3 regions of the Modestobacter sp. KNN46-3 genome follow, and region 3 is predicted to be linked to each of the others. Evidence: riboswitches for the same ligand, from Rfam matches in the RefSeq annotation. Region 3 holds a riboswitch; each other region holds the start of a gene.

Region 1 (9,428 bases), on a different contig from region 3:
CGGCCTTGCTCATCAGGAAGGCGCCCCGCAGGTGCACGCCCATGACGGCGTCCCAGTCGGCGACGGTCATCTTGAACAGCAGGTTGTCGCGGGTGATGCCGGCGTTGTTCACCAGCACGGTCGGCGCCCCGAGCTCGGCGGCGATCCGCTCCACGGCGGCCTCGACCGACTCCTCCTCGGCGACGTTCGCGCCCACCGCGAGCGCCTCGCCACCGGCCTTCTGGATCTCCTCGACCGTGCCCGCGCAGGCCGCCTCGTCCAGGTCGAGCACGGCGACGGCCATCCCGTCCTGGGCGAACCGCCGTGCGATGGCCGCGCCGATCCCGCGCGCCGCTCCTGTGATGATCGCCGTCCGCTGCTGAGCCACTGCATCTCCTCGTCGAGTTCGTCGGCGGGCCCAGTCGTCCGGCCCGCCGTCCTGCCCCACTGCTTAGCACCAGGCACGCAGGGCGCCCGCACCCGGCCGGGTCAGTCCGGGGGCCGGGCCGTCCCCACGGCGAGCGCGCCCAGGGCCAGCGACCACAGCAGCCCGGCGCCGACCAGCCACCAGGGAGCGGTGCCGAGCAGCAGCGCCAGGGCGACCGGCGCGGTGCCCAGCAGCCCGACGTCCGGCCCGCGCACCAGCGTGCTGCTCACCCCGACCGGCACCGCGCCCATCGGCGAGGCGAGCACCGGCCCGGACCAGTCCAGGTCCGGGCGGTAGCCGGCGCGCACGGCCGCTCCCGCCCACGCCGGTGCGGTGACCGCGCCCAGCGCCAGCCACGCCACCGGCGCGCCGGCGCCCTGGCCGACGAGCAGCGCCGAGACGCCGCAGACCCCCACGAGCACCGCGGCCGGCACGACGGCCCGGGCCCAGACGACCGCTGCGCCGCCCAGCGGCAGCCCGCGGTCGGCGGCCGGCGCCGCGGACGCCCGCCGGCTCGGCTCACCCAGCGACGTGGCGGCGGTCCACCAGCCGAGGACGACGGTCACCGCCACCAACGCCGGGAGCTCGGCCAGCCCCTCGGTGCGCGCGGCCAGCACCGGCAGCGCCGCCCCGACCGCCAGCTGCCCCCAGCGCCACGGGGACCGGGCCAGCACCGCCAGGTCGCCGGCGACGACCGCCTGCCAGGGGCGCCGCACCCAGCGCCAGGCCAGCGGGCGCCGGGGCCGGCGCACCGTCGTCCCCAGCGCCCGGCCGAGCTCCCGGGTGTCCAGCGAGAAGACCGACGCGGTGGCGTACTGCGCGGTCTCCCCCGAGGCACGGAGCGCACCGGCGGGCAGGTCGGCCAGCCGGCGGTCGGCCAGGGCCAGGCAGAGGACGACTGCCCCCAGCAGCGCACCGAGCAGCCCCACCGCCACCGGCGCCGGCAGCGACCAGTCCCGACCCGCGACGTCCGGCAGGGCCACCCCCAGCCCGGCGACCACGCACCCGGCGACGGCGGGGCCGACCAGGGCCAGCGCGGTCATCGACCCGGCGACCGCGGGCACCCAGCGGCCGCCACCACCGGCCTGCCGGACGACGAGCACCGCGACGGCGGTCACCGCCAGCAGTGCACCGGCCGCCAGCCCGGCGAGGACGCCGGCCGGTGTCCGGTTCCAGGCCAGCACCACCGGGACGCCGACGGCCAGCGCCGCCGCCACCGCCAGGCCGACCGCCCGGCGCAGCTCGCCGCGGAGCAGTCCGCGGCGACCCGCGGGCAGGGGCAGCCACCACACCACGGCCGCCGGCGTGGCGCTGACCGGTCCCAGCCGGGCGAAGAGCGCGGTCAGCCCGGCCGCCAGGGACAGCGCGACCGCCGCCGCGGTCAGCGAACCGGGGAGCACCGCCGCATCGGCAGCCGGGCGGGCGGCGATCTGCTCCCGGAGGCTGGAGACGGCGCCCCCGCAGAGCGCCACGAAGACCCCGGCGGAGGTGAGGCCGGACAGGGTGTCCCCGACCCGGGTCAGCCAGCTGGTGTCGGCCCGGGAGGCCGTCGCCCGGCGGGTGTACCGGCGGACGGCGGTGCCGCTCCACTCCTCCGCCGGCCGCGCCTGCAGCGGGGTCGTCGCCGCCGTGGCTCAGCCCTCCTGCAACGCCGCGACGGCGTGCTCCGGCGCGACCACCGGGCACTCGTCCTCACCGATCACCAGGGCGTGGTCGGCGAGGGTGCCGATGAACGTCGGGTCGTGGCTGGCGAACAGCACCGCGCCGCCGGCGTCCACCAGTGCCGCGAGCCGGTCGGCCAGCGCCCGGCGCATCGCGGTGTCCAGTCGGCGTTCCGGCTCGTCGAGCACCAGCAGGTCGGCCGGTCGCACCAGCGCCCCGGCCAGCGCCAGCCGCCGGCGCTGACCGGAGGAGAGCGCCGAGGGCAGCGCGCCGGCCCGGTCGGTCAGCCCGAAGGCGGCCAGCTCCGCCTCGACGACCTCCTCGGCGTCGATGACCCCGTGGGCGCGGGCGGTGAGCAGCAGGTGCTCCGCACCGGTCAGCGACGGGAAGAACGCGTCGTCGTCCAGCACCCCGGCGACCGCCCGGCGGAAGCCGGCGTCCCGCTCGTCGACCGGGCCGTCGGCGAAACGCACCGTCCCGGTCAGCGGCGGGAGCAGGCCGACCATCGTCTGCAGCACGGTGGACTTGCCCGCGCCGTTCGGGCCGACCAGCGCGATCGCCGTCCCGGGCACGACCGACACCGTCACCGGGGCGCACACCGGCTCGTCGCCGTAGCCGACCGACAGCTGCTCGGCGGCCAGCAGGGCCATCAGCCGGGCTCCGCACCACCGCGCCACGCGGCGTCGAAGAAGCCGATCTCCAGCTCCATGGCCCGGCGGTAGGCGCGCCGCACCGCGGGGGTGTCGGCCGCCGTGTCGTCCAGCAGCCCTTCCAGCGTCGCCGCCAGCTCCTCGAAGGCCGGGTCGGCGTAGGTGGTGACCCACTCGGTGTACGGGGTGGCGGGCCGGCCGGCCAGCGACTGCCCGAGGTGGGCGTACAGCCGCATGCACGGCGTCATCGCCGCACAGGTCAGCCCTGCCCCGCCCAGGGCCGCCGTGGCGAGCAGGAACTCGGTGTAGGCCAGCGTGGCCGGCAGCGGCTCGACCAGGGTCAGGTCGATGCCCCAGCGCGCCGCGTAGCCCTCGTGCAGCCGCAGCTCCTCGCGGACGCCGGCGAGCAGATCGGCGAAGACGTCCAGGGCCGCCCGGTCGGGGCTGTACGCGGCGCCGAGCGCGTAGGCGCGGGCGAAGGACTCGAGGAAGAACGCGTCCTGGGCGACATAGCCGGCGAACCGCTCGCTCGGCAGGGTCCCGTCGGCGATGCCCTGCACGAACGGGTGCGCCAGCGCGACGGCGGCGAGGTCGGCGTTCTCGGCCCGGAGCCCGGCGGCGAGGCTCATGCCGACTGCACCGACGCGTCCCCGACTGCCATGTCCCAGAAGGCCACCTCGGCGGCGACGACGTCGAGGAAGACCGCGTCCCTGCCCCCGCCGACCGCGTCGGCCGCCGCCTCGAGGCCGGCGACGTAACCGGCGAAGCCCGGCACGGTCCAGTGCTCGACGAACTCGCGGTAGGCCGGGGCCCCGGGCAGCGCGGTGGTCCAGGCGTCGAGGTACGTGCGCTCGATGGTCCACAGCGCCGTCAGCGCGACCGGCACCTCGGCGGCGTCCAGCCGCTGCAGCAGCTCGGCGTAGGCCGTGGTGGCGGGCAGCGCGGGGGCGGTGAGGACCAGGCCGCGGTCGGCCGCCTGCTCCTCGAACCAGGCCAGCTCCTCGACCAGCGCGACCAGGCCCCCGGCCAGCACCGCCTGCGCGGGCCGCGGTGCGCGGGCCAGCAGCCGGGCCTGGAAGCGCAGCAGGTCGGCGACGAAGCGCGCGTCCTGCACCAGCCAGGTGTCGAAGGCGCCGGCGGGCAGCGACCCGTCACGCACCGCGGTCAGGAACGGGTGCGCGGTGGCCCCGCGCCAGATCTCGGGATGGCGTTGCAGCAGCTCGGCGACCGGCACGGCGCGGACTCTACGAGGTGGCGTTGCACACGGTGGTTATGGTGGCCCCGTCATGGCGTCGAGCCATGTGCGGGAGCTCGGAGGACCGGGCTGAGAGGGCGGCTGACGCGCCGCCGACCGCTGGAACCTGACCGGGTAATGCCGGCGTAGGGAGCCCGTGTTGAGCACGTCCGGAACCGTCCACACCAGCGCGTCCCACGGGGACGCACCACTGACCCTGACCGAGCCGCCGGCCCGCACGCTGGGCTTCCGCGAGTCCGCGGGCCTGTGGGGCAACCTGGGCATCAGCCTGCTGCTGCCGGTGGCCGCCGTCTACGTCGTCCTGCCCGGGCAGCCGCTGTCGGTCACGCTCGGCGCGATCGTCGTCGGCGCGGTGATCGGCGCCTCGCTGCTGGGGCTGGCCGCCGCCGCCGGTGCCCGCGAGGGGGTGCCGGGGATGGTGCTGCTGCGCGGCCTCCTCGGCCGGCGGGCCTCCTACCTGCCGACCGCGCTGAACCTGGTGCAGTGCATCGGCTGGGCCACCTTCGAGATCGTGATCATCGCCGAGGCGGCGTCCCGGGTGCTGGACGCGCCACGCTGGCCGTTCGTGCTGGTCGCCGGCGTGCTGGCCACCGCGATGGCGCTGCGGCCATTGGGTGTGGTCCGGGTGCTGTCCCGGTACGCGGTGTGGGCGGCGCTGGCCGCGATCGCCTACCTGTTCGTCGAGGTGCTGTCCGAGCCGCGGGCGGCCCTGGACGGCGGCGGCGCCGCGTCGTTCTGGACGGCGACCGACATCGTGATCGCCCTGCCGATCTCCTGGTTCCCGCTCGCCGCCGACTACACCCGGCACGTGCGCAGCGGCCGGGTCGCCGGCACCAGCGCCGCCCTGGGCTACGGCCTGGCCACCGTCGCGATGTTCACCCTCGGTGTGCTGGCGCTGGCGGCCTACGGCAGCTCCGGGCTGGACGTCATCGACGCGCTGCTGGCCGTGCCGCTGGGGGCGTTGGCGGTGCTGGTGCTCATCACGGTGGAACTCGACGAGGCGTTCGCGAACGTCTACTCCACGGCCGTGTCGGCGCAGAACGTGGTGGCCCGGCTGGACCGCCGGCTGCTCGCGCTGGGCGTCGGTGCCACCGCCACCCTGCTCGCGCTGAGCTTCGACATCGTCGCCTACGAGCCGTTCCTCTTCCTGATCGGCGCGGTTTTCGTGCCGCTGATCGGCGTCTTCCTGGTCGCCTACGCGCTGAGCGCCCCCGGCCGGTGGGACACCTCGGACACCGCCCCGGCCCGGCTGGTGTACCTGCTGCCGTGGCTGGCCGGGTTCGTCGCCTACCAGCTGACCCTGCCGACCTTCTTCTCCGGCGTCGGCGCCGGCTGGACCACCTGGTGGACCGCGCGGCAGGCCGACCTGGGCATCGACCCGGCCAACGGCTGGTCGGCCTCGCTGATCAGCCTGGCCGTGGCGGCGTCCCTCACCGCGGTGATCGCGCTGCTCGGCGCCCGCCGCGGGCGGCAACGGGCATGACCTCCCCGCTGGGCCAGCTGCACGTGCTCACCGACGCCGACGGCGGACCGGCCGCGCTGGCCGCGATCGCCGCCGCGGTGGCCGCCGGTGCGCCGGTGGTGCAGGTGCGGGCGAAGGGCTGCAGCGACCGGGTGCTGCACGACTTCGCCCGGGCCGTGGTCGAGCTCTGCCGGTCCGCGGGCACGACGTGCCTGGTCAACGACCGGGTGGACGTCGCCCTCGCCGTCGGCGCCGACGGGACACACCTCGGCGCCGGCGACCTCCCGCTCGCCGCCGCCCGGCGGGTCGCCGGGCCGGGGCACCTCCTCGGCGGCACGGCGCGCGACCCGGAGCTGGCCCGGCAGCTGGTGGCCGAGGGGGCGGACTACCTGGGCGTCGGCCCGGCCTTCGCCACCACCACCAAGACGGGGCTCCCCGACCCGATCGGGGTCGCCGGGGTCGGCGCCGTGGCCGCCGCGGTGCCGGTGCCGGTGATCGCCATCGGCGGGGTCACCGCGGCGCGGGTCGGCGAGCTGCTGGCCGCTGGCGCGACCGGGGTCGCGGTGGTCGGTGCGGTCACCGCCGCCGCTGACCCGGGAGCCGCGACGGCGGAGCTGCTGCGGGCACTGGCGGACGCCCGGTGATCGACGTGGCGGTGGCCGGCGGTGGGCTGATCGGGCTGTCGGTGGCCTGGCGGGCGGCGCAGCGCGGCCTGTCGGTCGCCGTCGTCGACGACGCCCCCGGCGCCGGCGCCTCGGCGGCCGCCGCCGGGATGCTCGCGCCGGTCACCGAGGCCGCCTACGGGGAGGAGGCGCTCCTGCGGCTGTGCCTGGCCTCCCTGCAGCGCTACCCGGCGTTCGCCGCCGAGGTCGAGGCGGCCAGCGGGCTGCCGGTCGGGCTGCGCACCGTCGGCACCCTGGTGGTCGGCTTCGACGCCGACGACGTGCGGGCGCTGGACGCGCTGCACGGCTACCAGCAGGAGCTGGGGCTGGCCGTCGAGCGGCTGACCCCGCGGGACACCCGCCGCCGGGAGCCCGCGCTCACCCCCCGCCTGCGCGGTGGGCTGGCCGTCGAGGGCGACCACTCGGTCGACGGCCGGGCGCTGCACCGAGCGCTGACCGCAGCCGCCGAGGCCGCCGGGGTGCGTCTCGTGCCCGACCGGGTGGCCGGTGTGCAGGTCACCGGCGGGCGGGCCACCGGGCTGCAGCTGGCCGGCGGCGAGGAGCTGGCCGCCGGCACCGTCGTCCTGGCCCTGGGTGCGCACAGCAACACGCTCCCCGGGGTGCCGCCGCTGCCGATCCGGCCGGTCAAGGGGCAGATCCTGCGGATGGCCGGGGCGGCGGGGCTGCTCACCGGCACGGTGCGCGCGCTCGTCCGCAGCCGGCACGTCTACCTGGTGCCCTACGGCGAGGACGGGTTGATCGTGGGGGCCACCACCGAGGACCGTGGCTTCGACGCCACCGTCACCGCCGGCGGGGTGCACGACCTGCTGCACGACGCGATCGAGGTGGTGCCCGGGGTGACCGAGCTGGAACTGGTCGAGACCCTCGCCCGCTGGCGGCCGGGCACCGACGACAACGCCCCATTGCTGGGGTCCAGCACGCTGCCCGGGCTGGTGCTGGCCACCGGCCACCACCGCAACGGCGTCCTGCTCACCCCGGTGACCGGTGACGTCGTCGCCGAGCTGCTGGCCACCGGCGAGCTGCCCGAGCTCGCCGCACCGTTCACCGTCGAGAGGTTCCCCCACCGATGACCATCTCGTTGACCGTCAACGGCGACCCGGTCGAGCTGGCCGACGGCACGACCGTCGCCGCGCTCGTCGCCGACCGCACCAGCGGGCACGACCGGGTCGCGGTCGCCCGCAACGGCGACGTCGTCCCGCGCAGCAGCTGGACCACGACCGAGCTCTTCCCCGGCGACCGCCTCGAGGTGCTCGCCCCCACCGCAGGAGGCTGAAGTGAACGACGGTGAACTGACCGAGGAGCTGGTCCCCGCGCTGGAGCAGGAGGAGGCCACCGACCCCTTCAGCCTGGGCGGGGAGACGTTCACCTCCCGGCTGATCCTGGGCACCGGTGGCCTGCCCAGCCTGGAGGTGCTGGAGCGGGTGGTGCGCGCCTCGGGCACCCAGCTGGTGACCGTGGCGCTGCGCCGGGTGGAGGCGGCCGCGGGGAGCGCGATGCTCGAGGTGCTCAGCCGCTGCGGGGTGCGGCTGCTGCCCAACACGGCCGGCTGCCAGACCGCCCGGGAGGCGGTGCTGACCGCCCAGCTCTCCCGGGAGGCGTTCGAAACCGACTGGATCAAGCTGGAGGTCATCGGCGACGACCGCACGCTGCTGCCCGACGCCGTCGAGCTGATGGACGCCGCCGAGCAACTGGTCGCCGACGGCTTCACCGTGCTCGCCTACACCACCGACGACCCGATCCTCGGCCGGCGGCTGGCCGACGTCGGCTGCGCCGCCGTCATGCCGCTGGGCTCACCGATCGGCAGCGGTCTGGGCATCCGCAACCCCTACAACATCGCCCTGCTCCGGGAGGAGGTCAGCGTGCCGGTGGTGCTGGACGCCGGCATCGGCACCGCCTCGGACGCCGCGCTGGCGATGGAGCTGGGCTGCGACGCGGTGCTGCTGGCGTCGGCGGTGACCCGGGCCCGGGAGCCGGTGCAGATGGCGCTGGCCATGCGGCAGGCCGTCGAGGGCGGCCGGCTGGCCCGGGGCGCGGGCCGGATCCCGCGGCGCTGGCTCGCCGAGGCATCGACGTCGATGCAGGGGCTGCCGGAGCTGTGAGCCTGCCGCGGCTGCTCGTGCTCACCGACCGCACGCAGTGCCGGGGCAGCCTGACCGCCACCGTGGCCGCCGCCGTCGACGCCGGGGCCCGGGCGGTGGTGCTGCGGGAGAAGGACCTGCCCCTCGCCGAGCGGTCGCGGCTCGCCGGGCAACTGCAGGCCCTGCTGGACCCGGTGGGCGGCGTCCTGGTGTGGGCGGGGGCCGCCGGCAGTGCGGGGCGCACCGCCGTCCACCTGTCGGCGGCCGACCCGCTGCCGGCGCCGCGGCCCGGCTGGCTGGGCCGCTCCTGCCACTCCGCCGCCGAACTGACCCGGGCCCGGGCCGAGGGCGTGGACCACGCCTTCCTGTCCCCGGTCTTCCTGACCACCTCCAAGCCCGGCCACGGCCCGGCCCTCGGGCTCCCGGGCCTGGCCGAGCTGGTCCCGCACGGTCCGCCCGTCTTCGCACTGGGCGGCATCGGCCCGGACGACGTCCCCGGCTGCCTCGCCGCCGGCGCCTGGGGGGTCGCGGTGATGGGCGGGGTGATGCGCGACCCGGCCTCCGTGCGGGACCATCTGGCCGCACTGGCCGGCTGAGCGGGCGACGCGCCACTCGACTGGCGCGCCCCACCCCGGAACGGTGAGGTGTACGTCACGTCGAGTTCATGATTAGACCTGCCTCTGCCGAGACAAGACAGGGGTTCGCCGTGTGACTGTTCGCGGCCAGACAGCGAGGAGACCGGGTGACGGGCGAGGGCATCAGCCTTGCGTGGCCGTCGTCCCCTCCACCACCCGCCGAGGCCGGTTGGGAGTGGGCGCTGAGCAGCGTGGCGGAGCTCCCCAAGGTGCGTGCCCAGTTGCGCCGCGGGCTGGCCGAGGAGTCCGGTGGCGACCGTGCGGCCGCCGAACTCGACGAGGCCGTCGTCCTGGCGTTCGACGAGATGGCCTCCAACGCCCTCCGGCACGGGGGTGGTGGGGTGCTCGCCCGCGTCCAGCGGACGCCGCAGGCGTGGTTGATCGAGGTGCGCGACTCCGCAGCCCAGCGCCCTCCGCAGCCGGCGGTCGGGCGTGATCCCAGCCTGGGCGGGCTGGGCCTCTACCTGATCGCCGAGATGGCCGTCGCGCACGGCTGGCACCTCACCGGGGACCAGAAGAGCGTCTGGGCGTTGCTGCCCCGCCGCTGAGCCGGCTCAGTCCGTCAGCGGCAGGCTCGCCGGCACGGTCCCCGGCCCG
Region 2 (9,428 bases), on a different contig from region 3:
CGACTCAGCCGGCGGGGCGGTCCCGCGGCATCGCCAGCGCAGCGAGCAGCGCCGCGCCCAGCACGGCGGCGCTGACCGCGAAGGCGACCTGGTAGGAGAAGGCGTCGGTGAGCCAGCCGGCGACCAGCGGCCCGGCCACCGCGCCCAGGTCGGCGACCATCTGGAAGACCGCCACCACCCGGCCGCCCCGGGCCGGGCTGACGTCACCGACCACCGCGGCCGGCACGCTGGCCAGCAGCGAGGCGCCCAGCCCGAAGGTGGCCATCGAGAGCAGGAACGCCGCGGTGGTCGGCGGCAGCACCAGGACGGCGATCGCCGCCGTGGACAGTGCCGAACCGAGCAGCAGCGAGGGACGGCGACCCCAGCTGTCCGCCAGCCGCCCGGCGCGCAGCAGCCCGACCGCCTGCGCCACCGACCCCGCGAGCAGGCCGGCGCCGGCCCAGGCCACCGTCTTGCCCAGCTCCTCGGTCACGTACAGCGGCACGAGGGAGTTGCGGACGCCGAACAGCACCCAGCCCACGCCCAGGTTGGCCACCAGCGCCGCGACGTAGGCCCGGGACCGCAGCGCCGCGCGCAGCCCGCCACCATCGGCGCCCGCGGGGGGCACGGCCACGGCCGAGGGGCCACCGCCGCGCACCTGGTCAGCCGCGGGGTCCGGGTCGGCCGCGGCTCCCGCGACCGGGGGCAGCGCGGCCGGGCGCAGCAGGACCAGCGCGACCACCCCCGCGACCAGCAGGAAGCCGCCGTAGACGAAGAACGGCAGCCGCGGGGAGACCTCGGCGAGGAACCCGCCGGCCGCCGGGCCGGCGATGCCGCCGAGGATGAAACCGCCCTGGTAGGTGGCCGCAGCCCGGCCGCGCTGGGCCGCCGGTGCCGTGCGCAGCAGCAGCGAGAGGGCGGCCACGGTGAACATCGCGCTGCCGATCCCGCCGGCCGCGCGCAGGGCGACGAAGAGCGGGAAGTTGCCGGCCAGGGCGGCCGCGGCGGTGGCGACCGCGACGATCGCCAGCCCGGCGGCGAGCACGGCGCGCTCGCCGATCCGCTCGACGAGGGAGCCCCCGGCGAAGGCGGAGACGAACCGGAAGAAGGCGAACGCGCTGACGGCGAACCCGACGGCGGTGGTGCCGACCCCGTAGTCGCGGACGAACAGCGGGATCGCCGGGGCGACGATGCCGAAGCCGAGGGCGACGACGAAGGCGACGATCGCCAGGACGCCGACCTCGCGGGGGAGGGGGGCGTCCTTGCTGCGATGTCGCACGAGCGCCGATCCTCACACGCGGCCCGGGACACCGCTGCGGGGCGTCAGGGGGTGAGCACGAGCCGCCCTGCGACGTCCCCCCTGCGCAGCCGGTCCAGCGCCTCGTTCACCTGGGTCAGCGGCAGCGTGCCCGCCACCGGCGGCGCCAGCTGCCCGGCCGCGGCCAGCGCCACCGCCTGCTCCAGCTCGGCCAGCGTGTTGCCCACGCTGGCGATGACCCGCTGCTCGGCGACCACCATCCCCAGCGGGCTCACCGTCAGTGCGTCGGCGCTGTACCCGACCAGCACCAGCCGCCCGCGGCGACCGAGCACCGCCGTCGCCAGCTCGAGGGTCGCCGTCACCCCGGCGAGCTCCACGACGACGTCGGCGCCCTGCCCGCCGGACAGCCGGGCCACGGTGCCGGCGAGTTCGGCGGGGGAGACCGCGGCCACCGCTCCGGCGGACCGGGCAGCCGACCGGCGGGCGTCGTCCCGGCTGACGGCCACGACCACGCCGCCGCGTCGTCGGGCCTCCTGCACCGCGGCCAGCCCGACCCCGCCCGCGCCGAGCACGACGACCACGTCACCGGGCTCGACCGCGGCCTCGGTGAGCGCGTGCACCGCGGTCGTGCCCGCGCAGCACAGCGGTGCGGCAGCCTCGAACGGCAGTTCGTCGGGCAGCCGGACCAGGCAGTGCGCCGGCACCACCAGCTGCTCGGCGAAGGCGCCGTCCGCGGCGAAGGCCAGCACCCCGCGCGGGGTGAGGCACAGGTTCTGCCGACCGCGCAGGCACCAGCGGCAGCTGCCGCAGAAGAGGTAGTAGTAGACGGCGACCCGGTCGCCCTCGGCCCAGCCGGTGACGGCCGACCCGACCGCGTCGACCGTGCCCGCGGCCTCGTGGCCCAGCGTCATCGGCGTCCGGGACGGCGCGTACAGGCCGTCGGTGAAGTGCAGTTCGGTGCCGCAGACCCCGGCCGCGCGCACCCGCACCCGCACCTCGTCGGGGGCGGGTTCGGGCACCGGGACGTCGTCCAGGGCCAGGGGTCGGCCAGGTGCGTGGAAACGGGCAGCGAGCATCGAGCAGCTCCCTCCGCCGGCATGAACCGGATCAGGTGTGGACGGTCGGCGGTGGTCGTCCGCCTTCTCAGCCCGCGCCCGGGCTCCCGTGTGCGCCGCTGAAGCTACCGCAGCGGGGCGACCGGCTCGACCCGGCGCAGGAACGACCGGATCGCCAGGTGGTGGGAGAGCTGCTCGCGGTGCGCCTCGCACGCCGTCCAGGTCTTCTCCCGGTCGGGGGTGTGCACCTTCGGGTTGTTCCACACCAGGACGACGGTCGCCGGCTCCCGGCAGCCCTTCGCCGAACAGATCACGCCGGCGTCCCCGGCCGGCCCTGCGTCCTCGGTCATGGGCCGAGTCTGAGCCGACGCACAGGAAACCGTCAGCAGGGGGTGCGAGGGTCGGTCCGGCCGCACCCCCTGACCCCGGGTGCGGCCACCAGCCCCCGCGGCCGGAAAGGAGGTCGCGGTGGGTGCACCCGGCCCGGGGGGCGGGTAGGGCGAGGTGCATGACCGACACCAAGCCCCTCGCCCTCGTCACCGGCGCCTCCAGCGGGATCGGGTTCGAGCTCGCCAAGCAGTTCGCCCAGCACGGCTTCGACCTGGTGATCGACGCCGAGGACCCGACGATCGACACGGCGGCCGCGAAGCTGCGCGCCGAGGGCGCCGAGGTGACCGCCGTCCAGGCCGACCTGCGCACCCCCGGCGGGATCGAACAGCTGTGGACCCGGGTGCAGGGCCTCGGCCGCCCGCTGGACGCCGCCGCGCTCAACGCCGGTGTCGGCCGTGGCGGTGCGTTCGTCGACACCGACTGGGCCGACGACCTGGAGGTCATGCAGCTCAACGTGGTCTCCACCGCCGCGCTGCTGAAGCTGGTCCTCGTGCAGATGACCGGTCGCAACGCGGGCCGGGTGCTGGTGACCTCCTCGATCGCGGCGACCATGCCCGGCGCGTACCAGCCGGTCTACAACGCCTCGAAGTCCTTCGTCCAGTCGCTGACCGAGGCCGTGCAGCAGGAGCTCAAGGACTCCGCCGTCACGATCACCGCGCTGATGCCCGGCCCCACGGACACCGAGTTCTTCGCCCGGGCCGACCTGGAGGACACCGCCATCGGCCAGGGCCCCAAGGACGACCCGGCGGAGGTCGCCGCGCAGGGCTTCGAGGCGCTGATGGCCGGGGAGGAGAAGGTGCTCGCCGCCTCGCTGAGGACCAAGGTGCAGGGCGCGGCCAACAAGGTGCTCCCCGACTCGCTCAAGAGCTCCGCGCACGAGGCGATGGCGAAGCCGCGCGACTGACCCGCTCCGACGACGCCCCTCCCGGTCCGCGGGCAGGGGCGTCGTCGGCGTCCCGGGCGACGCCGGCTTCCGGTGAGTGGTCGGCTCCGCTGCACCGAGCCGGGGCAGAGCTGGCAGAGTCGGGGCATGGACGACGTCGTCATCTGTTCCCCGGTCCGCACTCCCGTCGGTCGCTTCGGCGGGGTCTTCGCCGGTCTGTCCGCCAACGAGCTCGCCGCCACCGCGCTGCGGGGCCTGGTGGAGCGGACCGGGCTGGGGGAGGGCGAGGTCGACGACGTCATCCTCGGCAACTGCAGCCCCAGCGGTGAGAACCCGGCGATCGGCCGGATCGCCGCCCTGGACGCCGGCCTGGGCGTGCAGGTCCCCGGCCTGCAGATCGACCGGCGCTGCGGATCCGGCCTGCAGGCCGTCATCTACGCCGCGATGCAGGTGGCGGCCGGCGCCGGCAAGGTCGTCGTCGCCGGTGGGGTGGAGTCGATGAGCAACGTCGAGCACTACGCACTGGGGCTGCGCAGCGGGGCCAAGGGCGACGGCGTCATGCTGCACGACCGGCTGGCGCGGGCCCGGGAGACCGCCGGTGGCCTCCACCACCCCGTGCCCGGCGGCATGCTGGAGACCGCGGAGAACGTCCGTCGTGAGTACTCGGTCGACCGACTGGAGCAGGACGCCTGGGCGTTGCGCTCCCAGCAGGCCGCCGGCGCGGCCATCCGCGAGGGGCGGTTCGCCGACGAGATCATCGGCGTCGAGGTGCCCGGGACCCGCAAGACGCCGGCGCGCACGGTCACCGAGGACGAGCACCCCCGCCCGGACACGACGATGGAGGACCTGGCCGGCCTGCGCCCGGTCATGGGCCGGGTCGACCCGGAGGCGACGGTGACGGCCGGCAACGCCTCCGGCCAGAACGACGGCGCCGCCGTCTGCGTGGTGACCACCCGCGCCGAGGCCGACCGCCGTGGCTGGCAGCCCTTCGTGCGGCTGACCGGCTGGGCCGTGGCGGGCGTGCCGCCGGAGACCATGGGCATCGGCCCGGTCCCGGCGACGGCCAAGGTGCTGGAGCAGACCGGGCTGACCCTGGCCGACATGGACCTCATCGAGCTCAACGAGGCGTTCGCCAGCCAGGTGCTGGCCTGCCTGGGGGAGTGGGGCCTGGGCGCGGACGACCGCAACCGGGTCAACGTCAACGGGTCCGGCATCTCCCTGGGGCACCCGGTGGGGGCGACCGGCGCCCGGATCCTGGCCACGCTCGCCCACGAGATGCGCCGCCGCGAGGCGCGCTACGGCCTGGAGACGATGTGCATCGGCGGTGGGCAGGGGCTCGCCGCGGTGTTCGAGCGGGTCGTCTGACCCCAGCCGCAGGTCTCGATCGGGCAACGAGGCAGACCACCGGTTCGTTAGGTAAGGCTGCCCTCAGGTAGAACAACACCATGTTGCTCTCCCGGTCGCTCGCGCGACGCACGTTCACCAGCTCCGTGGCCCTCCCCGTCCTCGCGGTCGCCGTCCTGGCCGGCTGCTCGTCGGAGTCCGACGAGCAGCCGGCCGAGGCCGCCGCCGGCTCGGCAGCCGAGGCCGCCTTCCCGGTCACCATCGAGCACGCCTACGGGACGACGACGATCCCGGAGGAGCCCGAGCGGGTGGTCTCCCTCGGCTACACCGAGCAGGACGCGATCCTCGCCTTCGGTGTCGTCCCGGTCGCCGTCCGCTACGCATTCGGCCCCGAGGACGACGTCTTCTTCCCCTGGGCCGACGAGGCGGCCGGCGACGCCGACCCGGAGATCCTGCCGCGGGCGGAGGTCGACCCGGAGCAGATCGCGGCGCTCGACCCGGACCTGATCATGGCGGTCACCGCCGGCCTGACGGAGGACGAGTACGAGACGCTCAGCGCGATCGCGCCGACGGTCGTGCAGCCCGAGGAGCACATCGCCTTCGGCACCCCCTGGCAGGAGCAGACGCGGATCACCGGCGAGGCGCTCGGTCAGCCCGACCGCGCGGAGGACCTGATCGCCGACGTCGAGGAGCAGATCGCGGCGGCGCGGGCCGAGCACCCGGAGCTGGAGGGGAAGACGGTGACCCTCTCCGGCCCGGCGTACGGCGGGGAGTACCCCTTCCACACGTCCGACGACACCCGCACCCGGTTCTTCCTGGACCTGGGCATGGTCGTCGACCCGGCCCTGGACGCCGCGGCGCAGAGCGACTTCTACGGGACGGTCAGCCGCGAGGAGGCCCGGATGCTGGACGCCGACGTGCTGGTCTTCCAGTCCGGTTCCGAGGCCGAGCGGGCGGGGATCGAAGGGGACCCGGTGCTGTCCGGGCTCCCCACCGTGACCGAGGGCCGGTCGATCTTCATCGAGGGGGAGGACTACGCGGCGCTGCAGTTCGCCAGCGCCCTGAGCCTGCCCTACCTGCTGGACGGCTTCGTGCCGGAGCTGTCCGAGGTGGTCGGCTGAGTTGAGTGCACCTCGAGGCCGCCGTGGACACCTCCGCGGCGGCCCGGCGGCCGCGCAGGTGGTGCCGCAGTCGACCCGCGCCTGACGAGCACCGGGGTCACCAGTTCGGTGCGGCGCGACGGGAGGTCCTGGGCGCCGGACGTCAGCTGGCGGAGCAGCAGGTCGGCCGCGCCCACGGCGAGCAGGGCGGCGCAGTTGTCGACGGTGGTGACCGGCGGCGACCACCACTGGTAGAACGGTTCGTCCTCCGTGCAGATCACCGACAGCTGGTCGGGCACCCGCAGCTCGCTGTCGCCGATCACCGGCAGTGCCCCGAATGACGCCTCGTGGTTGGTCACCAGCAGGGCCGTCGGTGGCTCGGACAGGCCGAGCAGCTCGGCGGCGGCCCACCGGCCGAAGTCGGGTGTGAAGGGCCCCCGGCACACCAGGTCGTCCAGGACCGGGACACCGGCCGCCGCCATCGCGGCCCGGAAGCCGGCGTCGTGCAGTCGGCCGGAGGTCACCGACGGCGGGCCCTCGATCGCGGCGATCCGGGTGTGCCCCAGCTGGAGCAGGTGCTCGGCGGCCAGTCGGGCTGCGGTCTCGTAGGCGGACATCACCGACGGGGCCAGGGAGCCGGGCACCTCGCGGTTCATCGTCACGACCGCGTGGTCCGCCTGGACCAGGGCGTTGACCAGGTCGGTGTTCGCACCGGAGCCGGCGATCACCACGCCGTCGAAGTGGTGCTGGCGGACCGTCTGCAGGAACGAGGCCTCGCGCGCCGGGTCGCCCCCGGTGGTGCAGACCAGCAGCTGGTACTCGTGTTCGGCGGCCCAGCCCTGCAGGGTCTCCGCGATCGTGTGGGACGTCGCCGAGCGCAGGCTGTTGACGACCAGGCCGATCAGCCCGGTACGCCGGGTGCGCAGCGCGCTGGCCGTGCGGTTGGGCTCGTACTGCAGGGCCGCGGCGGCCGCCTCCACCCGGGCACGGGTGCTGGGCAGCACCGCCGGGTGTCCGGACAGGGCGCGGCTCGCGGTACTGGTGCTGACCCCCGCGGCTGCGGCCACGGAGCTCAACGTCGTAGGCACAGCGCGCTTTCTACCGAAGTGGAGAAAGGGGGGAACCGCTGCCCCGTGGGCAGACGGCGGGTGTAGGTGTGCTGTCCGGGCAGGGCACATCCGTCGATGTGTCTTTCGATGTACAGGGCGATGTGTCCCTGGCTGTTGCCCCTGTCCGGCCCTGGTCGGCGCACGCCAGGATGTCGGCACCGGCGGCAGTGCCGCAGCAGGAACACCGCGCGGCTCGCCGCCGGGCCGCCCGGTTGCTCACCCGGCCTGCGGGCTGTGTGATGGGCATCACGTCCAGTACGCCCGGATGGACCATCGCGTGACCGCCAGCGTGTCGAGACGAGGAGCCCTCGTGTGCCAGCTCCGCACCACCCCAGCACGGTCAGTCCACCTCAGCCCGAGGAGTGCGACGTGAGCGGCCCCGCGCGCTCGTCCGGGCAGGGCATCGCGCGATCCGTACCGGTGGCCGCGTCGACCACCGGCGGCGATCCCGATGCCGAGCCGGAGCGGATCGCCGAGTCGGCCACCGGGCTGGACATGATCTTGACCGACGCTGCGCTCGGGCCGCTGCGCCGGTTGGTGCCGCCGGTCAGCAGCAGCCTCCGCTTCACCGCGGCGCTGGCGCGCCGTCCGCGCACCGTGCTCGGCCACACCGGCCGGCTCGTCGGCGAGTGGGGTCGCATCGGGCTCGGCCGTTCCGAGGTGGCGCCGAACGCCAAGGACAAGCGTTACGCCGATCCGGCCTGGTCGGGCAACCCGGTGTTGAAGCGGGCTATGCAGGCACACCTGGCGACGGCGCAGACGGCGACCCGACTGGTCGACGACGCAGCCCTGCCCTATGCCCACGACGAGCGGATCCGGTTCTCCGTGACCAACATCGTCGAGGCCCTGGCACCCAGCAACAACCCGGCGCTGAACCCCTCGGCGTGGAAGACGGCGATCGACACGGGCGGGCGCAGTGCGGTGTCCGGCACCAGGCGGCTGGTCCGTGACCTGTCCTCGGCACCCCGGGTGCCCTCGATGGTCGAGCCGGACGCCTTCGAGGTGGGCAAGGACCTGGCGCGCACCCCCGGCGTCGTCGTGCTGCGGACGCCGGTCTTCGAGCTGATCCAGTACCAGCCCACCACGCCGACGGTGCACGCCGTCCCGCTGGTGATGGTGCCGCCGACGATCAACAAGTTCTACATCGCCGACCTGGCCGAGGGTCGCAGCATCGCCGAGCACATGGTCGCCGACGGGCAGCAGGTCTTCATGATGTCCTGGCGGAACCCCGACGCGCGGCACGCCGACTGGGGCCTGGACACCTACGGGCAGGCGGTGCTCGACGCGATGGCCGCGGCGGAGCGGATCACCGGCGAGCGGCAGACCAACCTGATGTCCTTCTGCTCCGGCGGGATGATCACCGCGATGGTGCTCGGGCACCTCGCCGCGATCGGCGAGCAGGAGCGGGTCGCCTCCGTGTGCTTCGCCGTGACCGTGCTCGACCAGGCCCGCGGCGGGACGGTGGGGGCGTTCCTGGACGAGAAGTCCGCCCAGTCGGCCATCCGGGCGTCGGCGAAGAAGGGGTACCTGGACGGCGCGACGCTGGCGGAGGTGTTCGCCTGGCTGCGGCCCAACGACCTGATCTGGAACTACTGGGTCAACAACTACCTGCAGGGCAAGCCCCCGCCGGCGTTCGACATCTTGTACTGGAATTCCGACACCACCCGGATGGCCGCGGCACTGCACCGGGGCTTCATGGACATGGCCGTGCACAACTCCCTGACCAAGCCGGGTGCCGCCACCATGCTCGGGTCGCCGGTGGACCTGTCCGCGGTCACGGTCGACGCCTACGTGGTCGCCGGGATCGCCGACCACATCTGCCCGTGGCAGTCCTGTTACGCGACCACCCAGCTGCTCGGTGGGGACACCCGGTTCGTGCTGTCCACCAGCGGGCACATCGCCTCGCTGGTGAACCCGCCGAGCAACCCGAAGTCGACCTGGCGGACGGGCGCGCCCAACGTCCCGGACGCCGACGAGTGGCTCGCCGCCGCACACACCGAGAAGGGGTCGTGGTGGACCGACTACGCCCGGTGGGTGGGTGAGCGGGCCGGCGACGGGGTCGACGCGCCGGCGGAGCTCGGCGGTGGCCAGCCCACCCTGGGCGCGGCTCCTGGCACGTACGTGTTCGACAAGTGAGCGTCGGGAGGGGCACCCGCCGGGACGGCGACCCCCCGCTGCGGACGGTCACCGTCGGGGGCCGGACGCTGCGCGTCTCGGTCCACCCCGGCGACGGCACGCTGCCGCCGTTGCTGTTGCTCAACGGCATCGGCGCGAGCCTGGAGGTGTTGCAGCCCTTCGTCGATGCGCTCG
Region 3 (9,428 bases):
CCTCGGTCCGGCCGCCGGACTCGGGGTAGTCGGTCGGCGCGATGTCGACGACGACGAGGGCGCGCAGCAGCTGGGGACGGCGCAGCGCCAGCTGCATCGCCACCTTGCCGCCCATCGAGTGCCCGACCAGCGTCACCGGCTCGCCCAGCTGGGCCAGCTCGGCGGCGACGAACTCGGCCATGTCGACGTAGTCGACCCGGTCGGTCCACGGGGAGTGCCCGTGGTTGGGGAGGTCGAGCAGGGTGACCCGGTGCCCGTCGGCGGCCAGCGCCTTGGCGATCGTCGTCCAGTTGCGGCCCTGGCCGAACAGGCCGTGCACGAAGACCACACGGGGCCCGGTGTCGCCGAGCGTGCGGGCCGACAGGCGGATGTCCTCGGTCATGCGCTGATCGCAGCACATGTCGCTGCGCCTGGCTGTCGGTGGGCGCCCGTAGCGTCGGGCGGACCGGTCGTCGACCCCCAGGAGAACACCCGTGCCCGGACGCCGACGGCGCTCCACCAGCTCGACCCGCAGCACCACGACGACCACCCGGACGGCGGCGCCGCGGAAGGCAGCCGCGAAGAAGGCTGCCCCCCGGAAGGCTGCCCCGAAGACCGCACAGAAGGCCGGGAGCGAGCTGCCGGTCGCCGGGCCGGGGGAGCGGGTCTGGGTGCTCGCCGTCCCGTTCCGCGCCCCGGCACCGGGGGCCAGCTGGCACGCCGGCCTGTCCGCGCACGTGTACGTGGGCGCAACCCTGCCCGCGGCGCTGGCGCCCTACGACCCGCCGCCGTACAGCCTGGAGCGGTTCCTCGAGGACGAGCTGAACGCCGAGCCCCGCCCGGTGCCGACCGGCCGCCCCATGTCCCCGCGGCCGGAGCAGGTCACCGGTGCGGCGGTCATCGCCGCGCACGAGGCCGCGGGCGGGCGGATGTTCCTGCTCGGCGACGACCCGGGCGTGGGCAAGACCGGCACCGCCGTCCTCGCGGTCCAGCAGATCGCCGCGCGGCGTGCGGACCAGCAGCGGCCGGTGCGCACCGTGCTCGTGGTCGCCGACCGGCCGGCCGCCATCACGGTGCCGCACTGGGCCCGCTCGATCGCGGCCTTCGGGGGCACCGCAGCTGAGGGGCAGGGCCTGCGCTGGTGCGTGACCACCTGGGACCGGCTGGGCAAGGTCGCCGGGCTGACGAAGGCCACCGGGCAGAGGTTCGACGTCGTGGTCGCCGACGAGGCGCACATGGTCCGGCACACCACCACGCAGCGGTGGAAGCACTGGCGGTCGGTGTCCGGCGCCGGCCGGGTCAAGGACGCCCCCTACGTCCTGCTGGCCACCGCCACCCCGGCGCACACCCCGCTGGAGCTGCCCTACCTCGCGCCGCACTTCGCCGCGGTGCACGGCGAGCCACTGAAGGACTGGAACGACCTGCCCAGCCGGCTCGCGGCGCACGGGTTCCACGTGGAACGTGCCCGGTACGGCTGGAGCTGGACCGAGGACGCCGAGGAGCGGCGGGCCGACCTGACCCGGCTGCGCAGCTGGCTGGCCGACACCGACCCGCCCGCCACGCTGCACCGCCCCGCTCCGTGGGGGCCGGTGTCGGTCACCGGCACCCCGGTCGAGCTGACCCCGGCCGAGCGCGCGCAGTACGAGGCGGAGTGGTCGGAGTTCCGCGCGGAGATGCAGCTGGCCCGCCGGAAGCGGGAGACCGCCCGCGGCCGCGCCGCGCTGCTGCGGTTCCGGCAGAAGGCCGGGCTGATCCGCGCGCAGGCCACGGTCGACTGGGTGAAGGCCCAGGTCGAGGCCGACCGGCAGGTCGCGGTGTCGGTGGAGTTCGTCGAGACCGCCGCCGACCCGATCCGGGAGTCCTTGCTGGACGGCGGGGTGGCGGTGGCCTCGATCTACGGCCGGGACCGCTTCGACGTCGAGGCCGAGCGGCTGCGCTTCCAGACCGGCGAGGCACCGGTCTGCGTGTTCACCGTGACCGCCTCGATCAGCCTGCACGCCGGCGAGGTGTTGCCCGGCGGCCACACCGCGTCGACCACGCCGCGGGTCGGGCTGTTCCACCAGCCGCGGTTCTCCGGCATCGCCGCCCGCCAGGTCACCGGCCGCACGCACCGCGACCACCAGGTCTCGCCGTGGCGGGTCGCGTTCGCGCAGGACACCGTGGAGGAGGACGTAGCCCGGGTGATGGTCGAGCGGCTGGCCGTCACCGGCTCGACCGCCGGCGGCGACACCGCCGGGCTGCAGCAGATCGCCGAGCTGCTCGACGCGGACTGGCTGCCCACGACCTCGCTGACCGGAGCCGACTAGCGGGGAGCGAGCCGCATCGGCAGGTGCGGGATGCCGTCCTCGACGTAGTCCGGCCCCGAGCGACGGAACCCGAACCGCTCGTACCAGGACTCCAGGTACGCCTGGGCGCCGATGTCGATGGTGCGGCCCTCGCACAGCTCGATGCCGCGAGCGACGAGCTGGGCCGACAGGCCCCGACCCCGGGCGCCCTTCGCCGTCGCGACCCGGCCGATCGCGCGGTCCTCGCCGTTGCTCAGCACCCGGATCGTGGACAGCACCGTGCCGTCGTCCGCCTCGTGCCAGAGGTGCACGGTGGTCGGCTCGGCATCCCGGCCGTCCAGCTCCGGGTACGGGCAGGCCTGCTCCACGACGAAGACGTCGACCCGGAGCCGCAGGATCCCGTAGAGCTCGGCCGGGGTCAGCTCGGCGAAGGCCGCCTCGCGCAGGGCGGGTGCATCGGTCACCGGTGCATCGTCGCAAGCGGTCAGGACGCCGCCCGCCGCAGGTGCTCGCGGTGGGCCAGCAGCGCCCAGACGACGTGCCCGAGGTCCATCCGCTCCCCACCGGCCGGCCAGGCGCCCGGCAGTGCGGCGTCCGGCACCAGGGTCAGCAGCGGCCGCGGCGACGTGGCCTCCCTCGCGGGCAGACCGACGGCGAAGGCCGGGTCGGCCGGACCCCAGACCCGCTGCCCGGCGCGGTCGTGGGCCACGAGCTCCCGCCCCCGGCGGTCCAGCGCCAGGTCCTCGTCGTGCACCAGGCCGTGGTCGACGTCGCAGAGCAGCACCATCGCCGACACGTCGGTGCGACCACCCAACCGCCACGGTGTCAGGTGGTGGGCGTGCAGCCGCTCGATCCGGGTCTCGGTGCAGCCCGGTCGGGCACAGCCGCCGTCCCGGGCCAGCAGCGCCCGCCGCTGCGTCACGGTGGCCAGCCGCCGGCGCCGTCCGAGCGCGAGCGGCTGACCGTTCCGCTCGACGATCACCGTCAGCGCCGCCTCGCAGGCCATCCGCCGCACCTGCGCCGGGGTGAGCGCCGGGCCGCCCTCCAGGTGCGCCCGCCCCGCGGCGGCGTCGTCGGCCAGGACGTCGGCGTCCACGTGCACCACCACCTCCCGGCGCGGCGGGTCGCCCGCCCGTCGCCCGGTGTCGGCGGCGACCTCGGCCAGCTGGGCCAGCGCCCGGCAGCGACGCGCGCTCATCCGTTCCCGCGGGAACGTCTCAGGGTCCGCCGGGCAGTCGGCGGCGGCAGCGGCCCGGGTCGTGGCGGCGCGTTCCCGGCGGGCGTCGCGCTCGGCCAGCGACTCGACCGACGCCAGCAGCGCCGCGCCGGCCTCGCCGTCCATCCGGACCTGCAGCACGAGCATCCCGTCGGCGTCCCAGTGCCACTGGAAGGACCGCTTCTCCGCGACCAGCTCCTCGTCGACGGCGTCCGACCGGCGCCAGGCGCGCACCACCCGCTCCACCTGGGACGCCGTGGCGTGCCGCGCCAGCTCGACCAGCTCGACCTCGGTGCCGGCGTCTGCCACCCGGCTGATCGCCCGCACCTTGGAGTACGACAACCGCCCCGCGGCGAACGCCTCCGCCGTCACCGGCAGCGAGCCCAGCGCCCGGGCGACCCGCACGTGCTCCCGCGCGGCACCCGGGCTCATCCCGCACTGCCAGGCCAGCCAGTGCGCACAGCTCTGCACGCCGACCTCGCCCCAGCCCTCGCGGGCGTCGAACTCCGCGACCAGCCGCAGCCAGGCAGCGGTCGCCGCTGCCAGCCGCACCGCCCCCGACCGGATCTCCCGGGCCAGCTCCTCGACCGACCGCTGACCCGTCAGGTCGAGCTCCGTCACGTCGAACCCAGACACGTCCTGCACCGCCACGACTGCACCCATGCCGCGACGCTGGCACCCGGGTACGACAGAACCGCAGCTCAGCGACCCGTCGGTGGAAGGGCCGCCGGGAGCGGTGTTAGCGTCGGGAGCTGACACGGGGTGTCCCACCGGGGACTGAGAGCACACCCGTCGAACCTGCTCCAGTTGGTACTGGCGAAGGGATGTCACGGCGATGGACGCCATCGATCTGCGCGCCGCCGGCACGGCGCTGCGCGACTCCGCACCCCTGGTGCACTGCCTGACCAACACGGTCGTGCAGACGATCACCGCCAACGCGCTGCTGGCGATCGGCGCTGCACCGGCCATGGTCGACGACCCGGCCGAGGCCGGCGAGTTCGCCGCCGTCGCCTCCGCGGTGCTGGTCAACGTGGGCACGGTGCAGCAGCGCACCGCCGAGGCGATGCGGCTCGCCGCCCGCACCGCCGGCGAGGTGGGCACCCCGTGGGTGCTGGACCCGGTGGCCGTCGGCGGGCTCACCTTCCGCACCGAGCTCGCCGCCGACCTGGTCGAGCTGCGCCCGACCGTCGTCCGGGGCAACGCCTCGGAGGTGCTGGCCCTGGCCGGCGCCGGCAAGGGCGGCCGCGGCGTGGAGAGCACCGACTCCCCGGAGGCCGCGCTGGAGACGGCGCAGGAGCTGGCCCGCCGGACCGGCGGCGTCGTCGCGGTCAGCGGCCCGGTCGACGTCGTCACCGACGGGGAACGGGTCGTCCGGGTGGGCGGCGGGTCGCCGCTGCTCACCCGCACCACCGGCGCCGGCTGCGCGCTCGGCGGCATCGTCGCCGCCTACGCCGCCACCACCGGTGACCCGCTCACCGCCGTGGTCGCCGCCCACGCGCACGTGGCGCTGGCCGCCGAGGCCGCCGCCGGGCTCGCCGCCGGGCCGGGCACGTTCGCCGCGCTGTGGCTGGACGCGCTGGACGCGGTCGACGGCGACGCACTCGCCCGCGCCGACGTCCGCAGCGCATGAGGGCCGGCTTCGACCCGCGGCTCTACCTGGTCACCGACACGCTGCTCTGCGCGCCCCGGTCGGTGCCCGAGGTGGTCGCCGCCGCCGTCTCCGGTGGGGTGACCGCCGTCCAGGTGCGGGACAAGACCGCCGGCCGGCGCGACCTGCTGGCCCTCACCCGCGCGGTGCAGGAGGTGCTCCGGCCGACCCCGCACGTGCGGCTGGTCGTCAACGACGCCGTCGACGTCGCGCTGCTCACCGGGGCCGACGGCGTGCACGTGGGCCAGGACGACCTGCCGGCCACCGACGTCCGGACGCTGCTGGGCCCCGACGTCCTGATCGGCGTCTCCGTCGGCAGCGCGGCCGAGCTGGACGACGTGCTCGCCCTCCCGGCCGGCACCGCCGACCTGGTCGGCCTCAGCCCGGTCTGGTCGACCCCCACCAAGCCGGACGCCGGTGCCGCCCTGGAGCTCGACGGCACCCGAGCACTGGCCGCCCGCGCCCGCGCCGGGGGCCTGCTGTCGGTGGCCATCGGAGGCATCTCCGCCGCCACGGCCGCCGCGGTGGCCGGAACCGGGGTCGACGGCATCTGCGTGGTCTCCGACATCTGCGCCGCCGCCGACCCGGCGGCGGCCGCCCGCACACTGCGCGCCGCGATGGCCGGGGAGCTGGTGGCCCGATGAGCGCAGCAGTGGCCCTGACCGTGGCCGGCAGCGATCCCAGCGGCGGCGCCGGCATCCAGGCCGACCTGAAGACCTTCAGCGCGCTCGGCGTCTACGGCACCGCGGTGCTCACCGCACTCACCGCGCAGAACACCCGCGGGGTGACCGGGGTGCACCCGGTGCCGGCCGACTTCGTCGGCGCGCAGCTGGCCACCCTGCTGGACGACGTGACCGTGCATGCCACCAAGCTCGGCATGCTGGGCACCGCCGACGTCGTGCGGACGGTCGCCGCCGCGCTGGCCGACCGCCCGGGCGGTCCCGTGGTCTGCGATCCGGTGATGGTGGCGACCAGCGGTGACCGGCTGATCTCGGTGGAGGCAGTGGACGCCGTCCGCACCGACCTGCTGCCGGTCACGGACCTGCTCACCCCGAACGTGCCCGAGGCCGCGGCCCTGCTGGACGTGGCACCCGCGACGACGGTCGAGGAGCTGGCCCCGCAGGCCCGCGCGCTGCTGGAGCTCGGGCCGGCGGCGGTGCTGCTCAAGGGCGGGCACCTGGGCGGGGACGAGAGCGTCGACGTGCTGGCGACGGCGGCCGGGGTGCTGGAGACCCGGCGGCCGCGGGTGGCGACGACGTCAACCCACGGCACCGGCTGCACGCTGTCCTCAGCGCTCGCGGCGCTGGCCGCCCGCGCACGGCTCGCGGGGGACGACCTGGACTGGGCGCCGCTGGTCGACGGGGCTCGGGACTACCTGCAGGCCGCGCTCGAGGCCGGGGAGTCCCTCGGCGTCGGCTCCGGGCACGGGCCGGTGCACCACTTCGCCGGCCGCTGGTGAGCCGAACCCGCTGACTCAGCTGTCGCCGAGGACCTCGCGCAGCACCCGGGCGGCCAGCTCGTCGCCGCCGGCGGCGGCGATGGAGAAGTGCTCGACGGCGGAGTCGACGTCGCCGGTCTCCAGCAGCAGCACTGCCAGGTTGTGGTGGGCGTGCAGGTCACCGCCCTCGACCCCGGCCCGGTAGGCGGCCTCGGCGGCGACGGCGTCGTCCAGCTCGTCGCGGTACAGGTTGCCCAACGGGAGCCAGGTCGCGACCTCACCACGGGCCGCGCCCCGCTCCAGGACAGCCCGGGCCTCCTCGACCCGTCCGGTGCTGCGCAGCAGGTCGGCCAGGCCGGTACGGGCGTGCTGGTGGTGGTCGGCGCCCGCCCGCAGCTCCGGCTCCAGAGCCCGGTCGTGGCTCTCCTGCCAGCGCCAGCAGGCCAGGGTGGCGCGGGCCACCGGGTTGCCGGCGTCCGCAGCGACCTGCGCCCAGTGCCAGGCCGCCAGTTGCCGCCCGGACGACCGCAGCAGGTACGCCAGCTCCAGCGCCGCCGGGTGCGCGCCGCGCTCGGCAGCCACCCGGAACGTCCGCTCGGCCTCGGCCGACCGGTCCTGGCCCTGCAGCGCCACGCTCAGCGCAGCCCAGCCTCCCGGCTCCCCCCGGTCCACCGCGGTGCGGGCGGCGGTCTCCGCCTCCGACCAGCACCCCAGCCGCAGCAGCGCCCGCGCCAGGTCCAGCCAGGCGTCGTCCTGTCCGGCGTCGGCCGCCCGGCGGTACGCCACGGCGGCCTCCGCCCAGCGTCCGAGGACGCCCAGGCAGCCGGCCAGGTGGCGGAGGGCGACCGGGTCGCCGTGTGCTGCCGCCGTCCCGAGGAGCTCGACCGCCTGCTCGTGGTCGCCCAGGTCGGCGAGCGCGCAGCCCCGGTCGACGAGGGCGTCGACGTCGGGGCCGTTCTCGGGGTCCAGGGGCACGTCGGCAGTCTGTCGTGATCATCGGGTCCGGCGCATGCCCCGAAGGGGCGGGTCCACCCGTTCAGGGGGTCCAGTCCGGTGGGTCGGCCGGCTGGAGGTCCGGGTCGTCGGCGGCCAGCGTGCGCACCGGACCGGGCGTCGTGCGCGGGCCCTCGAACCGGACGGTCACCCGGTTGAGCCCGCTGCCCCACACCCAGCCGGAGCCGAGGTCGGGGTGGACGACGTCCTGCCCCGGGTACCAGGCGACGACGCTGGGGCCCGGCTCCGGGTCGGCCAGCAGCTCCGCGGGCTCGACCACCTCGACGGGCTCCACCACCTCGGTGGGCTCGGCGAACAGGTCGCCCTGCGCGTACGGCGACAGCCCCGAGACGCCGACGCCGAGCAGCCGCAGGCCACCGCTGCGGTCCACGGCGCCGAGCAGCCGGTGGGCGATCTCGGCGATCTGCCGCGGGTCGTCGACGGCGTGGGCCAGCGTCTGCGACCGGGTGAGGGTGCTGAAGTCGTAGCGGCGGACCTTCAGCGTCACGGTGCGCCCCGAGGTCCCCGAGCGCTGCAGCCGGCTGCCCACCCGGATCGCCAGCGCCTCGATCTCGGTGGCCAGCCGGGCCGGGTCGGTCAGGTCGCGGGCGAAGGTCTCCTCGGCGCTGACCGACTTGGCCTCCCGGTCGGTGACGACCGGCCGGTCGTCGTCCGCGCGGGCCAGCCGGTAGAGCCCGGCGCCGTGCGCCTGGCCGACCAGGCTGGTCAGGTCGACCAGCGACAGCCGGTGCAGGTCGCCGATCGTCTTCACCCCGATCTGGGCCAGCCGCTGGGCCGTCGCCGGCCCGACGCCACCCAGCGCGCGCACCGGCAGCGGGTGCAGGACGGCGAGCTCCTCCCCGGGCGGGACGACGGTCAGGCCGTCCGGCTTGTCCAGCTCCGAGCCGATCTTCGCCACCGCCTTGGAGGTGCCGATCCCGACCGACCCGGTGACGCCGCCGGTCGCGACGGCGATCCGGGCCTTGAGGTCGGCCGCCAGCGCGGTGACGCCGGGGACCGACAGGTCGTGGTCACCGGCGGCCAGGTCGACGTAGGCCTCGTCGATGGAGACCGGCTCGACCAGCGGGGAGAGCTCGCGCAGCAGCGCCATCACCACCTCCGACGTCCGCCGGTAGGCGGCGAAGCGGCCGCCGAGGAAGGCGGTGCCCGGCGGGCAGAGCCGGCGCGCCTCGGCGGTGGGCATGGCGCTGCGGGCGCCGAACGCCCGGGCCTCGTAGGAGGCGGTGGAGACGACGCCGCGGCCGCCCGTTCCCCCGACGACGACCGGGCGGCCGCGCAGCGAGGGCTTGTCCCGCTGCTCGACGGCGGCGAAGAACGCATCGAGGTCCAGGTGCAGGATGCTGGGCTCCCGACGCACGCCTCCATGATGCCGCGCCGTGCACGGGGGCCGGGGTCAGCCGCGCGCGACCACCCAGCTCACGCACTGCCCCTGGTTGCGGAACGACGGGTTGTTGAAGCCGGCCCAGCCGCCCTGCTTGCACTCGTCCTTGCCGGCCGGGGGTGCGGTGTCGGCGGTGCCGTCGCAGTCGCCGTCGATGAAGGTCTCACCGGTCGCCTGGTCCCAGACGGTGAGGCAGTCGTTGGCCGCGCCGAGCGCCTGGACGTCGTAGGGCGTCTCGTTCACCGCGAAGACGACGATGCCCCACTCGCTGGGCAGGCTCGGGTCGCCCGCGCTGTTGCCGGCGATCTCGAAGTCGGCCTGCTCGCCGAGCAGGTAGTCGCCCTTGGTGTTCCAGGTGACGTTGCCGGCGATCACCCCGGAGCCGCCGTCGACGTACCCGCCGGTGCGCAGGGTGTGCAGGGTGTTGCCGGTGACGGTGAGCCCGTCGACGTCGTTGTTGGTCCAGG

The links. Region 3 has a riboswitch for thiamine pyrophosphate ahead of thiM (hydroxyethylthiazole kinase). Riboswitches for the same ligand answer to the same signal wherever they lie in the genome.
Region 1: linked by a shared signal. The riboswitch ahead of G5C62_RS08030 (cytosine permease) and the one ahead of thiM (hydroxyethylthiazole kinase) in region 3 are both predicted to bind thiamine pyrophosphate.
Region 2: linked by a shared signal. The riboswitch ahead of G5C62_RS05815 (alcohol dehydrogenase catalytic domain-containing protein) and the one ahead of thiM (hydroxyethylthiazole kinase) in region 3 are both predicted to bind thiamine pyrophosphate.

The regions. Positions count from the first base shown of each region.
Region 1 covers NZ_JAAKGN010000024.1:21,542-30,969, reverse strand. Annotated here, with positions in the region: gene fabG (3-oxoacyl-ACP reductase FabG) at 1-367, opposite strand, end outside; gene G5C62_RS08050 (DUF6297 family protein) at 469-1,878, opposite strand; gene G5C62_RS08045 (ABC transporter ATP-binding protein) at 2,041-2,718, opposite strand; gene G5C62_RS08040 (TenA family protein) at 2,718-3,347, opposite strand; gene G5C62_RS08035 (TenA family transcriptional regulator) at 3,344-3,952, opposite strand; TPP riboswitch at 4,012-4,122, shown strand; gene G5C62_RS08030 (cytosine permease) at 4,113-5,456, shown strand; gene thiE (thiamine phosphate synthase) at 5,453-6,079, shown strand; gene thiO (glycine oxidase ThiO) at 6,076-7,188, shown strand; gene thiS (sulfur carrier protein ThiS) at 7,185-7,391, shown strand; gene G5C62_RS08010 (thiazole synthase) at 7,432-8,217, shown strand; gene G5C62_RS08005 (thiamine phosphate synthase) at 8,214-8,792, shown strand; gene G5C62_RS08000 (ATP-binding protein) at 8,939-9,379, shown strand; gene G5C62_RS07995 (SpoIIE family protein phosphatase) at 9,386-9,428, opposite strand, start outside.
Region 2 covers NZ_JAAKGN010000014.1:29,577-39,004, forward strand. Annotated here, with positions in the region: gene G5C62_RS05810 (MFS transporter) at 5-1,258, opposite strand; gene G5C62_RS05815 (alcohol dehydrogenase catalytic domain-containing protein) at 1,303-2,313, opposite strand; TPP riboswitch at 2,304-2,413, opposite strand; gene G5C62_RS05820 (hypothetical protein) at 2,418-2,642, opposite strand; gene G5C62_RS05825 (SDR family oxidoreductase) at 2,801-3,586, shown strand; gene G5C62_RS05830 (acetyl-CoA C-acetyltransferase) at 3,713-4,930, shown strand; gene G5C62_RS05835 (iron-siderophore ABC transporter substrate-binding protein) at 5,011-6,030, shown strand; gene G5C62_RS05840 (LacI family DNA-binding transcriptional regulator) at 5,982-7,076, opposite strand; gene G5C62_RS05845 (alpha/beta hydrolase) at 7,488-9,254, shown strand; gene phaZ (poly(3-hydroxyalkanoate) depolymerase) at 9,251-9,428, shown strand, end outside.
Region 3 covers NZ_JAAKGN010000063.1:13,671-23,098, reverse strand. Annotated here, with positions in the region: gene G5C62_RS14515 (alpha/beta fold hydrolase) at 1-382, opposite strand, end outside; gene G5C62_RS14510 (DEAD/DEAH box helicase family protein) at 474-2,285, shown strand; gene G5C62_RS14505 (GNAT family N-acetyltransferase) at 2,282-2,728, opposite strand; gene G5C62_RS14500 (HNH endonuclease signature motif containing protein) at 2,749-4,143, opposite strand; TPP riboswitch at 4,229-4,322, shown strand; gene thiM (hydroxyethylthiazole kinase) at 4,316-5,110, shown strand; gene thiE (thiamine phosphate synthase) at 5,107-5,772, shown strand; gene thiD (bifunctional hydroxymethylpyrimidine kinase/phosphomethylpyrimidine kinase) at 5,769-6,587, shown strand; gene G5C62_RS14480 (tetratricopeptide repeat protein) at 6,603-7,541, opposite strand; gene G5C62_RS14475 (DNA polymerase IV) at 7,603-8,937, opposite strand; gene G5C62_RS14470 (hypothetical protein) at 8,974-9,428, opposite strand, start outside.